DNA from 2 places in the Kitasatospora sp. NPDC057738 genome. Region 2 is predicted to be linked to the other one. Evidence: predicted binding sites of a transcription regulator. Region 2 holds the regulator's gene; the other holds the start of a gene.

Region 1 (7,033 bases), on a different contig from region 2:
TCTCGGTCGGCGCCTTCACCATGGCGCTCCAGTGCCTGTTCGACGTCATCGGCATCGGCATCGCGGTGCTGATCTTCGTGGTGCTCGGCAACCCGAGCGCGGGCGGGGTCTACCCGGCGCCGATGATGCCGCCGTTCTGGCGGGCGATCAGCTCGTGGATCCCGAACGGCGCCGGCACCAGCGCGGCCAAGTCGGTCGCCTACTTCGACTCCACCAACCTGGCGCTGCCGATCCTGGTCCTGGTGGTCTGGGCGCTGATCGGCATCGGCGTCGCCCTGCTGGCCGTCCTGCGCGGCCCGCGCTCCGGCGGCCGCGCGCTGGTCCCCACCGAGGACTGAGCCGCCCGCTCCCGACCCGTCACCGGGCCCCCGGCCGCCACGGCCGGGGGCCCGGCGCGCGTCCCGGGCCCGGCGCGCCCCGCGGGTTCGGCCGGGGCGGCCGGGTCGGCCACGACGGCCCGGACGCCTCTCACCCCGCCGCGAGCGGCCCCGGGTCGGCCACGATGGCCCGGACGACCCGCACCGCCGCACCCAGCAACGGGCCCCGGCGGCCCAGCCGGGAGACCGTCAGCCGGTCCTCCGACCAGGGCCGCACCGTCACCCGGGCGGCCAGTTCGGCCCGCATCGCGGGCAGCAGCCAGGGCGCCAGCCGGGCGTAGCCGCCGCCCAGCACCACCTCGGCCGGATCCAGCAGGTTGACCGCGCCGGCGGCCGCGGTGCCGAGCGCGGCACCGGCCCCGGCCAGCGCCGCGAGGGCGGCCCGCTCCCCGGCCCCGGCCCGGTCGGCGAGCAGCGCCACCCAGTCGCCCCGGGCTCCGGCCAGACCGGCCGCCCGCAGCACCGCCGCCTCGCCCGCGTACTGCTCCAGGCAGCCGTTCGCCCCGCAGGCGCAGCGCGGCCCGTCGGGGTGGACCGGCACGTGGCCGAACTCGCCGGCGAAGCCGCCGGCCCCGCGCAGCAGCCGGCCGCCGACCACGATCGCCGCGCCCACCCCGGCCTCGGCGGAGACGTACAGGAAGTCGTCCGGGCCCGCGCCCAGCCAGCGCTCGGCCAGTCCGCCGAGGTTGGCCTCGTTGTCCGCCTCGATCGGCAGCCCGGCCAGGCCGCCGCCGGCCGTCCGCAGAGCCGGGCGCAGTGCGGCGGCCAGCGGGACGTCCTGCCAGTCCAGGTTGGCGGCCCGCTGGAGCACCCCGCCGGAGCCGCCGACCAGCCCGGGCACGGCCAGGGTGAGCCCGGCCGGGCGCAGCCCCGACTCGGCGACGGCCTCGTGCAGCAGGTGGGCGAGGTCGGCCATCACGGCGGCGGGCTCGCGCCCGTGGTTGGAGACCTCCCGGCGCCGCCAGGCGCGCACCTCCCCGCGCAGGTCCACCACGCAGGCGCCCAGGTGGCGCACCCCGATCTCGGCGCCGAGGCCGCCGGGCCCGTCCGGGTTGAGGCCGAGCGCGGTGCCGGGACGGCCGACCTTGCCGCTGGGCGCGGCGGGGCCCTCCTCGACCACCAGGCCGGCGGCGATCAGCTGTTCGGCGAGCGAGGAGACGGCGGCCCTGGTCAGGCCGGTCCCGGCGGCCACCTCCGCGCGCGAGCGCGGTCCGCCCGCGATCGTCCCGAGCACCAGGGCCAGGTTGGCCCGGCGCATCCCCTGCTGGCTGGCGGGCCCGGTCCGGACCGGGTCCGGCTCACGCATAAGCCTCACCTCGCCCCTTTACGGCACATCCGGTGGCATCCCGGGTGCAGCGTAGTCGGGTTCCGGGGGCACCGTCGCCGGCACCGGGACGGGCTCGGCCCGGGTCCGCCCGGCGGGCGGGACGAAGACCCACCGGCGCATCGCCCGGTAGCGGAACAGCATCGCCACGAAGGTGCCGACGACCATCCCGCTGAGGAAGTCCGCGACCTCCTGCTCGAAGGGCCCGATGTACGGCTCGCGCAGGTCCAGGAGGTAGCGGGAGACCACCAGCGGCACGTCGTTGACGGCGATCGCCACGGCGCTGACCAGGACGAACATCAGCACCTCGCGCTTGCGGCCGGCGGCCCGGAAGGCCCAGCGGCGGTTCAGCACGTAGGAGACGACGGTGCCGATCACGGTCGCGACGGTCAGCGCGACCACCGGTTTGCGCTCCAGCACCGTGAACTTGAGCTCGAAGTTGATCACCGTGGTGAGCACGAAGCAGCCGCTCCCGACCAGCAGGAACTTCACCAGCCGGCGGTGGCGCACCAGGAAGGGGCGCAGCCGGTCGGGCACCCGGGCCAGGGCGCGCTGCGTGGGGGACGGCATCTCCGCAGTCTCGCACGCGGGGGTGCCGCCGGCCCTTCAGATCGCCGGTGGCCCGTTCGGGTCGCCGGCGGCCGTCGGACCGGCGGCTCCCGGAGCGCCGGTGCGTGGCCCGGGCCGCCGGTGCGGGCGGCCCGGGTCGGCGGTCAGGCGGCCACCAGCACCGTGGCCCCGGCCGGCTCCAGCGCCAGCTCCAGCACCTCCCGCACGTCCGCCACCGGGTGGACGGTGAGCCGCTCCAGCACCTCGGCCGGGACGTCGTCCAGGTCGGCCTCGTTGCGCCTGGGGATGATCACCGTGGTGACCCCGGCCCGGTCGGCGGCGAGCAGCTTCTGCTTCACCCCGCCGATCGGCAGCACCCGCCCGGTCAGCGACACCTCGCCGGTCATCGCCACGTCGGTGCGCACCCTGCGGCCCGAGAGCAGCGAGGCCAGCGCCGTGGTCATGGTGATGCCGGCGCTCGGCCCGTCCTTGGGGACGGCCCCGGCCGGGATGTGCAGGTGCACGCCGCGGTCCCGCAGCGAGGTGACCGGCAGCTCCAGCTCGGCGCCGCGCGAGCGCAGGTAGGAGAGCGCGATGTGCGCGGACTCCTTCATCACGTCGCCCAGCTGTCCGGTGAGGGTCAGCCCGGTGCCGCCGGTCTCGGCGTCGGCCAGCGAGGCCTCGATGTAGAGGACGTCGCCGCCGGCGCCGGTCACCGCGAGGCCGGTGGCCACGCCGGGGACGGCGGTGCGGCGCTCGGCCGGCTCCTGGGCGGACTCCGGCACGTGGTGCGGCCGGCCGATCAGGGCGCGCAGGTCCTGCGGGCCGACCCGGGCGGGCAGCTCGCGCTCGCCCAGTTCGGCCTGCGCGGCGATCCTGCGCAGCACCCGGGCGATCGAGCGCTCCAGGGTGCGCACGCCCGCCTCCCGGGTGTACTCCCCGGCGAGGCTGCGCAGCGCCGACTCGTCCACGGTGACCTGCCCGCCGCCGAGACCGGCCTTCTCCAGCTGGCGCGGGAGCAGGTGGTCGCGGGCGATGGCGACCTTCTCGTCCTCGGTGTAGCCGTCCAGCCGGACCAGCTCCATCCGGTCGAGCAGCGGCTCGGGGATGGCCTCCAGCACGTTGGCGGTGGCGAGGAAGACGACGTCGGAGAGGTCGAGCTCGACCTCCAGGTAGTGGTCCCGGAAGGTGTGGTTCTGCGCCGGGTCCAGCACCTCCAGCAGGGCGGCGGCCGGGTCGCCCCGGTAGTCGGAGCCGACCTTGTCGATCTCGTCGAGCAGGACGACCGGGTTCATCGAGCCGGCCTCCTTGATCGCCCGCACCAGCCGGCCGGGCAGCGCGCCGACGTAGGTGCGCCGGTGGCCGCGGATCTCCGCCTCGTCCCGGACGCCGCCGAGCGCGACCCGGACGAACCTGCGGCCCATGGCGCGGGCCACCGACTCGCCGAGCGAGGTCTTGCCGACGCCGGGCGGGCCGACCAGGGCCAGCACCGCGCCGCCCGCCCGTCGCCCGCCGGTACCGCTCGTGGGAAGCGCTCCGCGCTGCCCCTCCCGCGGGCCGCCGACCGGCCCGAGCCCCTGGTCGGCCCGGCGCTTGCGGACGGCCAGGTACTCGACGATGCGGTCCTTCACGTCGTCGAGGCCCGTGTGGTCGGCGTCCAGCACCGCGCGGGCGCCGGCGATGTCGTACTCGTCCTCGGTGCGCTCGCTCCAGGGCAGTTCCAGGACGGTGTCCAGCCAGGTCCGGATCCAGGAGCCCTCGGGCGACTGGTCGGAGGAGCGCTCCAGCTTGTCGACCTCCTTGAGCGCGGCCTCGCGGACCTTCTCGGGCAGGTCGGCGGCCTCGACCCGGGCGCGGTAGTCGCCCTCCTCGTCGGCCGCCTCGCCGTTCAGCTCGGCCAGTTCCTTGCGGACGGCCTCCAGCTGGCGGCGGAGCAGGAACTCCTTCTGCTGCTTGGCCACGCCCTCCTCGACGTCCTTGCGGATGGTGTCGTTGACCTCCTCCTCGGCGAGGTGGTCGCGCAGCAGGGTGAGCGCGTACTCCAGTCGGGCGACCTGGTCGGCCTCCAGCAGCACCTTGAGCTTCTGCTCGGCGGTGGCGAAGGGCGCGTAGCCGATGTTGTCGGCGAGCTCGCCGACGCCCTCGATCTGCGCCACCCGGTCGACGATCTGCCAGGCGCCGCGCTTGCGCAGCCACTGGGTGGACAGCGCCTTGTACTCCTTGACCAGATCGGCGGCCCGGCCGGCCACCGGGGTGCCCACCGAGGACTCCCGGAACGGCGTGGTCTCCACCCAGAGGGCGGCGCCGGGGCCGGTGGTGCCGGCCCCGATCCGGACCCGGCTCACGGCGCGCACCAGCGCCGCCGGATCGCCGTCCGCCAGCCGGCCGACCTGCTCCACGGTGGCCAGGGTGCCGGCCGCCGCGTACGAGCCGTCCACCCGCGGGACCAGCAGGACCTGCGGCTTGCCGGTGCCGGTGGCGGCGGCCCGGGCGGCCTCGACCGCGGCGCGCACCTCGGCGTCCTTCAGGTCCAGCGGCACGACCATGCCCGGCAGGACGACCTCGTCGTCGAGCGGCAGCACGGGCAGGGTGAGCGGTGTGGACGTCGATGCCATGATCTCTCCCCAGTCAGTGAACTTGAGTCGACCTGACTAAGGCTTGGCGGCCGCCGGATGTTCCCGGCGCTCTGTTCGCCGTGAGCGAACACATATCGGGCCGGGAAGCCCGCGCCCGACTCCGTCAAGAGAGGGGTGGGCGCACCTCGGGGAATCCCGGCACGAGGCCCCCGGGGCCCGGACGGCCCCGGCCGGACGGCGGCGTCAACGCGCCGTCCACACCCGCGCGGGCGCACCGCCGGCGGCCGTCGCGACGGCCGGACGCGGCCGGGGCGGGCGCCGCTCCACCCGGCGCAGCCAGCGCCACAGCGCGACCCCGGTGAGCACCGCGGCCGGGTGCCCCACCCCCGTGATCACGTCCTTGTCGGTGGCGATCTGCTGGGCGATCATCAGCCCCGCACCGCCCAGCGCGAGCAGCCGCCCGCGCCAGGAGAGCAGCCCGGCCACCGCGCCCAGGCAGGCGAGCACGCCGTAACTGACCCCGATGTCCAGGTAGTCCATCGCCTCGGGCGCCATCCGCCCGGTCTCCACCGCGATGATCACCACCCCCTGGGAGAGCAGCGTGGCCGCGACGTGCCCGACCGCGAACACCGCCGCCGCCCGGGCCGGACCGACCCGGCGCTCCAGCGGGGCGAGGGTGAGGGCGAATCCCCACAGGTAGGGCATCCACACCTCGCCGGCCACCCAGAATCCGCTCAGCACAAGAGCACGCAAAGGATGCTGGAGCAGGTTGTGCCCGTCCGAGCTGGAGGCCTCCTGCAACCGCTGGACGAGTTCCGGGTCGGCGAGCTTGGCGAAGGTCGTGGTGGCGCCCACGACGGCGAGGTACCCGAGCGTGAAGGGCGTGCTCCGGGGTGTCGGCACCCGCTCCAACAGCCACTGGAGGACGCCGGTGCGCAGCCCGAGGCGGAGCATTCCGTAGGGCGCTCCCGCACCCCCGCACCCGTCGGCACTCCGTCCGAGTCCCGCCATGCCGCCTCCGCTCCACGCCGCAGCCACCGGCTCCCCGCCCGGGCCCAACGTACCGGCGCGCGCCGCGGGTTCCGCCCGGTCGGGTGTTGTCGTGGCCACGGTACGTCGAGGTTCTGAGAGGCACCTGGGAAAAGCCCGTGAAGAACACCGCCGTAGCGGACGGCGGGATTCCCGACATTGGTCCAGACCTTCTCCCCCGCAACGCGGCAGTAGGGCCTCTGACCGGCGACTTGGCGTCAACTGAACTGCATACGTACCGTTACGCAGTGAAAATTCGCCGGGTAAGGTATCGGCCCGTGCCCACTCGTGCAGTGGGTCCGAGGGCGGCCCGACAGCCGGCCCACGGGCCGGAAACGTCCGGTCCACCTGCCGGGAAGCATCCGCTGTCCGTACGCTGCGAAGTGCGCGGGAGAAGTGGGCGGCCGACCATCCGTCCTCGGCTCCCGATCGCGCGACGGGACGGCGGACCCGGCACAGTCCACGACGGAACAAGACTACGAGCGGAGCCCCGCCATCCCCACAGGTGGCCGGCCCGCAGCCCTGGGGGCGGTGGCGTGACCGTGACAGAAATTCAGCAGGACAACCACAACACCGGTGGCACTGTGAGCAGCCAGCGCAGAGTCCTGGTGGTGGAGGACGAGCCCACGATCGCCGAGTCGATCGCCGCCCGGCTGGGCGCCGAGGGCTTCAAGGTCGCCGTGGCCCACGACGGCCCCGGCGCGGTCGACGGCTTCCACACCTGGCAGCCGGACCTGGTGGTCCTCGACATCATGCTGCCCGGCTTCGACGGGCTGGAGGTGTGCCGCCGGATCCAGGCCCAGCGCCCGGTGCCGGTGCTCATGCTGACCGCCCGCGACGACGAGACGGACCTGCTGGTCGGCCTCGGCGTGGGCGCGGACGACTACATGACCAAGCCGTTCTCGATGCGCGAACTGGCCGCCCGCGTCAACGTCCTGCTGCGCCGCGTCGAGCGCGCCCAGCAGGCCGCCCGCACGCCCGCACTGGGCAGCCTGCGGTTCGGCGAGCTGGAGATCGACCACGTGCAGCGCCGGGTCCGGCTGGCCTCGGGCGACGTCCACCTGACGCCGACCGAGTTCGACCTGCTCGCCTGCCTGGCCGCCCAGCCGCGCGCCGTGCTCACCCGCGAGCAGCTGCTGGCCGAGGTCTGGGACTGGACCGACGCGTCCGGCACCCGC
Region 2 (7,033 bases):
CGGGTGGAGTCCGGCGCGCCGGTGCGGACCACCTTGTAGATGTACAACGCCGCACGGGCGGCGAGCGCGGTGCCGATCACGAATGTGACCAGCGAGATGACGATCGCTGCTAGCTGCATCGGCTCTCCGTCTCCTGCGGCTTCGCGGTTGAGCAGGCTCTGCGGTTCCACGTTCTTCGGGAACCGAGTGTACTGGTCGGTAACTTGCCGGGCCGACGGCCCGGACATTACCGGTGGACAACGGTTCTCCAGAAGATTCCCAAGCTATGGCGGCAGTCACGTGGGCGCACCCCCGCCACGGCGCGGCGGGGCACTCCGGCGGCGGGCGCCCACCGATCCGCTCAGCAAAGTTGAGCGAGCCGCACTCATACCTGTTGACGCCGCCCACCGAGTCATGCATCCTTGAGCCCGTAAAGCTCAACTCTTCCGTGGAGGTATCTACGATGGCACGCGCGGTCGGCATCGACCTCGGTACGACGAACTCGGTCGTCAGCGTTCTGGAGGGTGGCGAGCCCACCGTCATCACGAACGCCGAGGGTGCGCGGACCACGCCGTCCGTCGTCGCCTTCGCCAAGAACGGCGAGGTTCTGGTCGGCGAGGTGGCCAAGCGCCAGGCGGTCACCAACGTCGACCGCACCATCCGCTCGGTCAAGCGCCACATGGGCACCGGGTGGAAGATCAACATCGATGGCAAGGACTTCAACCCCCAGCAGATCTCGGCCTTCGTGCTGCAGAAGCTGAAGCGGGACGCCGAGGCGTACCTGGGCGAGACCGTCACCGACGCCGTCATCACCGTCCCGGCGTACTTCAACGACTCCGAGCGCCAGGCCACCAAGGAGGCCGGTGAGATCGCGGGCCTCAACGTCCTGCGCATCGTCAACGAGCCGACCGCGGCCGCCCTCGCGTACGGCCTGGACAAGGACGACCAGACCATCCTGGTCTTCGACCTCGGCGGCGGCACCTTCGACGTCTCCCTGCTGGAGATCGGCGACGGGGTCGTCGAGGTGAAGGCCACCAACGGTGACAACCACCTCGGTGGTGACGACTGGGACCAGCGCGTCGTCGACCACCTGGTCAAGGTCTTCCAGGCCGGCCACGGCGTCGACCTGTCCAAGGACAAGATGGCCCTGCAGCGTCTGCGCGAGGCCTCCGAGAAGGCGAAGATCGAGCTGTCCTCGTCCTCCGAGACCTCGATCAACCTGCCGTACATCACGGCCTCCGCCGAGGGCCCGCTGCACCTGGACGAGAAGCTCACCCGCGCCCAGTTCCAGCAGCTGACCGCGGACCTGCTGGAGCGCTGCAAGGTCCCGTTCCACAACGTCATCAAGGACGCCGGCATCTCGCTCTCCGAGATCGACCACGTCGTCCTCGTCGGCGGCTCGACCCGCATGCCGGCCGTCGCCGAGCTCGTCAAGGAGCTGACCGGCGGCCAGGACGCCAACAAGGGCGTCAACCCGGACGAGGTCGTCGCCATCGGCGCCGCGCTCCAGGCCGGTGTCCTCAAGGGCGAGGTCAAGGACGTCCTGCTGCTCGACGTCACCCCGCTGTCCCTCGGCATCGAGACCAAGGGCGGCATCATGACCAAGCTGATCGAGCGCAACACCACGATCCCGACCAAGCGCTCCGAGATCTTCACCACGGCCGAGGACAACCAGCCGTCCGTGCAGATCCAGGTCTACCAGGGCGAGCGCGAGATCGCCGCGTACAACAAGAAGCTCGGCATGTTCGAGCTGACCGGCCTGCCGCCGGCGCCGCGCGGCCTGCCGCAGATCGAGGTCACCTTCGACATCGACGCCAACGGCATCATGCACGTCGGTGCCAAGGACCTCGGCACCGGCAAGGAGCAGAAGATGACCGTCACCGGCGGCTCCTCGCTGCCGAAGGACGAGGTCGACCGCATGCGCCGCGAGGCCGAGCAGTACGCCGAGGACGACCACAAGCGCCGCGAGGCCGTGGAGACCCGCAACTCCGCCGAGCAGCTCGTCTACTCGACCGAGAAGTTCATCGCCGACAACGCCGACAAGCTGCCGGGCGACGTCAAGACCGAGGTCGAGACCGCCATCGGCGAGCTCAAGGAGGCCCTGAAGGGCGAGGACATCGCGAAGATCCGCGAGGCCTCGGAGAAGGTCTCCACCACCGCGCAGAAGCTCGGCCAGGCGCTGTACGCCAACGCCGACGCCGCTGCCGGTGCCGCCCCCTCCGGTGACTCCGCCCAGGCCAAGGACGACGACGTCGTCGACGCCGAGATCGTGGACGACGAGAAGCCCAAGGGCGGTGCGGCATGACGGACAAGCCGCAGGGCGGTAAGCCCGGCGACGACTCCGCCGCCGAAGAGGCCGTGATCAAGGCTGCCGAGGAGGCCGCCGCGGCCGGCACCGGGGAATCCGGTTCGGACGACCTCGCCACCGCCAAGCGCGAGCTCGCCGAGCGCACCGGTGACCTCCAGCGCCTCCAGGCCGAGTACCAGAACTACCGCAAGCGCGTCGAGCGCGACCGGCTGACCGTCCGCGAGATCGCCGTCTCCAACATCCTGGAGTCGCTGATCCCGGTCCTGGACGACATCGGCCGCGCCCGCGAGCACGGCGAGGTCACGGGCGGCTTCAAGTCCGTCGCCGAGTCGCTGGAGACGGTCGTCGCCAAGCTGGGCCTGCAGCAGTTCGGCAAGGAGGGCGAGCCCTTCGACCCGACCATGCACGAGGCGCTGATGCACAGCTACTCCTCGGACGTCACCGAGGACACCTGCGTGCAGATCCTCCAGCCCGGCTACCGCATCGGCGAGCGGATCATCCGCCCGGCGATGGTGGCCGTCGCGGAACCCCAGCCCGGCAGCCAGGCGTCCTCCCCGGACGCCGAGCCGAAGTCCGCCGACGCGGACAAGTCCGACGGTGGCTCGGACAGCTGACAACCTGTGACAGCTGACAACCAGTGCGCTGCGGAGTCGTACGCCGGCCAGTACGGCGGCCGGCTCCGCAGCGCTCTGTCAGCAGCCGTTTGCTCACCGGCTGTTGACAGCACAGTGACGATGGACATCGGGAGGTGGCGGAAGCCATGAGTGGCAAGGACTTTGTCGAGAAGGACTACTACAAGGTCCTCGGCGTGCCCAAGGACGCCACCGCCACCGAGATCAAGAAGACCTACCGCAAGCTCGCGCGCGAGTTCCACCCCGACGCCAACAAGGGTGACTCCAAGGCCGAGGAGCGGTTCAAGGACATCTCCGAGGCGTACGACGTCCTCTCCGACGAGAAGCGCCGCAAGGAGTACGACGAGGCCCGCAGCCTCTTCGCCAACGGCGGCTTCCGGGCCGGCGGCGCCCCCGGCGGCAACGGCAGCTACAGCTTCGACTTCGGCGACCTCTTCAGCGGCAGCCAGGGCGGCGCCGGCCAGGCCGGCGGCGGCCTCGGCGACGTGTTCGGCGGCCTCTTCAACCGCGGCGGCACCCGGCAGGCCCAGCCCCGGCGCGGCGCCGACGTCGAGACCGAGGTGACGCTCTCCTTCGAGGAGGCGGTGGACGGCGCGACCGTCCCGCTGCGGATGACCAGCCAGGCCCCCTGCCGGGGCTGCAACGGCACCGGCGCCAAGTCCGGCACCACCCCGCGGGTCTGTCCGACCTGCGTCGGCGCGGGCACCGTCAGCCGCGGCCAGGGCGCCTTCGCCCTCTCCGAGCCGTGCAAGGACTGCCGCGGCCGGGGCATGATCGTCGACGACCCGTGCCCCGACTGCCACGGCAGCGGCCGGGCCAGCTCGGCCCGCACCATGCAGGTCCGGATCCCGGCCGGCGTCCAGGCCGACCAGCGCATCCGGCTCAAGGGCAAGGGCGCCCAGGGCGAGCGCGGCGGGCAGCCCGGCGACCTCTACGTGACCGTGCACGTCGACTCCCACCCGGTCTTCGGCCGCAAGGGCGACAACCTCACCGTCACCGTCCCGGTGGCCTTCCCCGAAGCCGCGCTCGGCGCCACCATCGAGGTGCCCACGCTGAACGGCCCGACCGTGAAGCTCAAGCTGCCCCCGGGCAGCGCCAACGGCCTCACCATGCGCGCCCGCGGCAAGGGCGCCACCCGCAAGGACGGCACCCGCGGCGACCTCCTCGTCACCGTCGAGGTCGTGGTGCCCCAGCACGTCACCGGCGACGCGCTGAACGCCCTTGAGCAGTACCGCGAGGCCACCGCCTCCGACGATCCGCGCGCCGCCCTGTTCCGGGCGGCGAAGGGAGCGTGACGACCAGATGTCCCCGATGAACCCGATCGACCCCGACACCCCGATCGGCCCCGGCCTCGGCGAGGGCCTGCCCGGCGCCGGCCCCCGCCGCACCCGCCGCGCCGCCGCGGCCCCGCCGACGTACGTCCTCACCGAGGACACCCCGGTGTACGTCATCTCCGTGGCCGCCGAACTGTCCAGTCTGCACCCGCAGACCCTGCGTCAGTACGACCGCCTCGGACTGGTCTGCCCCGACCGCACCGCCGGCCGCGGCCGCCGCTACTCCGCCCGCGACATCCAGCAGTTGCGCGAGGTCCAGCGGCTCTCCCAGGACGAGGGCATCAACCTGGCGGGCATCAAGCGGATCATCGAGCTGGAGAACCAGGTCACCGCCCTGCGGTCCCGGGTCGCGGAACTGGTCGACTCCCTGGAGGGCGCCGCCACCGCCCTCCAGCAGCGCGAGGCCGCCGTCCACGCGTCCTACCGGCGCGACCTCGTCCCGTACCAGCCCCCCACCCCGCAGTCCAGCGCCCTCGTCGTCTGGCGCCCCAAGCGCTGACCGAAGCACCCACCGGCCGCCGGCCCCTCCTCTCGGGGGGTGCCGGCGGCTGCCGTGCGGTGAGAGAGTGCGGTCGTATTCCCTCTCCGGGGGACTCACCAGATCTGGCATGCTAAAACTCGTTCAGCACCAGCGCTGATGGGACGCAGGTAGCACGGTAACGGCAAGGAGTCGCGAATGAGTGGACGAGAGCAGCCCCTTGCCGCCGGCTTGACCATCCTCTCGCCAGAAGCACGAGAGCTATATCTCGCCGTCATCCGAGGAGACGGCAAACTGCCGTTGGACTCCGACCTCGACCAGGATGATCCCGCGCGGGGCGAGCTGGTGAGGATCGGCCTTCTCATACCCGACAGTGATGATCCGAATGTTTTCGTGGCCGCCGACCCCGCGCAGCTCTCGACAAGCCTCAGCCATTCGTGGCAACGTCAGGCACTGGAACTCCTGTCACGCGCCGTATCGCTCCCCTCCGAACTGCAGGATCTGGCCCGGGAATTCCACACCCCGAAGCGGTCCGGAGGGTCCATAGAGCATGTTCGGGGGAAGGCGCTCATTCGGCAGCGGCTGGAGCAGTTCAGGGGTTCCGGATTCGAGGAGGCCCTGGCGCTCCAACCTGGCGGCCCCCGGCAGCCGGATCTTCTCGCCGGAATGATCGCATACGATCTGGAGACGCTCCGCAGTGGGACGAAGATGCGGACGATCTACCACGCCAGCACCCGATACCACCAGCCGACCAGGGATTACGTCGCCACACTCGCCCAAGCCGGCGGCCAGTACCGCACGCTTGACGAGCCCTATACGCGGCTCATAGTGATGGATCGGCGCGTGGCAGTGATCCCGATCGACGATGACATGAGCCTCGCGGCCTTCATCTACGACCCTGCCGTCGTCGACTATCTTGCCAATGAGGTCTTCGAGCAGTACTGGAGCCGGGCCCTGGAATTCGAGGGCGACCGCACGGTGCCGCAGCAGGTCGTGTCACGCCTGCGCCAGACGATCATTGACCAGATGCTCGAAGGAACCAATCACCGAGTTATCGCACGACGCCTTGGAATTAGCGAGCGGACACTGGCCAGACATATAGCCGAAATGCGAGACGACTACAAGGTCGACTCGCTATTCCAACTCGGATATGTCCTCGGCCGAAAGGCGCAGGAGACTTCCGACTGACTCGCCCAGCCGGCTTCAGGCGGGTCCGTCAATACTCTGGCACGCGGCCGTGCGGTTACCCGGCCGTGCAGTCACCCGGCCGTACTCACTGCCAGGAGATGTCGTCTGCGACGCTCACGGAGGCATTGACGGCAATCGCGTCGTGCGAGTCGGCAGCGCTCACGAGAGAGCCGGCACCGAGCACGGCGGCGACGGCAACCAATGAAAGCACAACCACGCGGACAAATTGGTGCATATCAGTCACGCCCTCACTTTTCTGGAGAATCGCCACTAGAAGCGTCAAGCAGGATAACGGTCCACATGGTGCCACGCCAGGGGGAGGCTGTCACCTGCTTCCGCATGCGGGAGTGTGCGTCATCTCTCTGCCAGTCATCCAGATGACACAGGCCAACCCTGGACGCGACACGGAGATGCGATGGACGATCAGTTCGCCCTCAATGGTCTCGGCAGGGCGCCACACCTTGCCAATGTACCGTCAAATACTAAACCGTTCAGCAGCGGCATCAGTCCACCGAGCAGACCACATCCAACGCATCGCCGACACTCACTCCCCCGGTCGGCCTTTCCCCGGAGTCGACATGACCGAGCCCTACCTGCGTCACCACGACAGCCAGGCCCCTGAGGGTCGGCGTGCACGTGTGTTCCTGGCCGCCCCGCTGATGCGACTGACCGGGCCGGCCGACAGCGTGGTGACCCTCGCCAGCCGGACGCGGCTGACGACGCTCCGCACCACCCTCCTGCGCAGCGGTGCCGCCGTGTACAGCGCGCACCACAGCGACGCCTGGACCATCTCCGGCCGCGCGCCGGAGCCCCGCGTCCCCTCCGACTTCCGCGCCCTCCAGTCCGCCGACCTCGTGTTCGCCTACGTCGGCGCCCCCCTCTCGGCCGGCGTGAGCCTGGAGCTCGGCTGGGCGTCGGCGCTGCGCAAGCCGATCGTCCTCCTGGTCGACGAGGCCATCACCCACAACCCGCTGATCGCCACCATCGAGCAGGTCGCCCCCGTCCTGCCGCTGGTCTTCGACGACACCTGGTCGCAGGAGGCCCTCAACCACACGGTCGAGACCGCGCTCGACTGGGCGGGCATGGCGCTCTCCCTGCGCGAGGGCTTCTGGAC

The links. Region 2 encodes HspR, which represses chaperone genes until heat shock. Its sites were predicted from a motif close to TTGAGNNNNNNNNNCTCAA; they were not measured.
Region 1: a site for HspR is predicted at 4,888-4,906, ahead of lon (endopeptidase La). Genes of this name have one in related genera too.

Annotation. Positions count from the first base shown of each region.
Region 1 covers NZ_JBHVJT010000122.1:6,446-13,478, forward strand. The annotation lists gene ACFVGO_RS37780 (ABC transporter permease) at 1-338, shown strand, start outside; gene ACFVGO_RS37785 (ROK family transcriptional regulator) at 469-1,683, opposite strand; gene ACFVGO_RS37790 (GtrA family protein) at 1,702-2,271, opposite strand; gene lon (endopeptidase La) at 2,415-4,865, opposite strand; gene ACFVGO_RS37800 (rhomboid-like protein) at 5,070-5,780, opposite strand; gene ACFVGO_RS37805 (response regulator transcription factor) at 6,398-7,033, shown strand, end outside.
Region 2 covers NZ_JBHVJT010000002.1:119,519-126,551, forward strand. The annotation lists gene ACFVGO_RS01715 (heterodisulfide reductase-related iron-sulfur binding cluster) at 1-119, opposite strand, end outside; gene dnaK (molecular chaperone DnaK) at 443-2,284, shown strand; gene grpE (nucleotide exchange factor GrpE) at 2,281-2,901, shown strand; gene dnaJ (molecular chaperone DnaJ) at 3,048-4,214, shown strand; gene ACFVGO_RS01735 (heat shock protein transcriptional repressor HspR) at 4,222-4,752, shown strand; gene ACFVGO_RS01740 (helix-turn-helix domain-containing protein) at 4,930-5,919, shown strand; gene ACFVGO_RS01745 (hypothetical protein) at 6,005-6,163, opposite strand; gene ACFVGO_RS01750 (hypothetical protein) at 6,498-7,033, shown strand, end outside.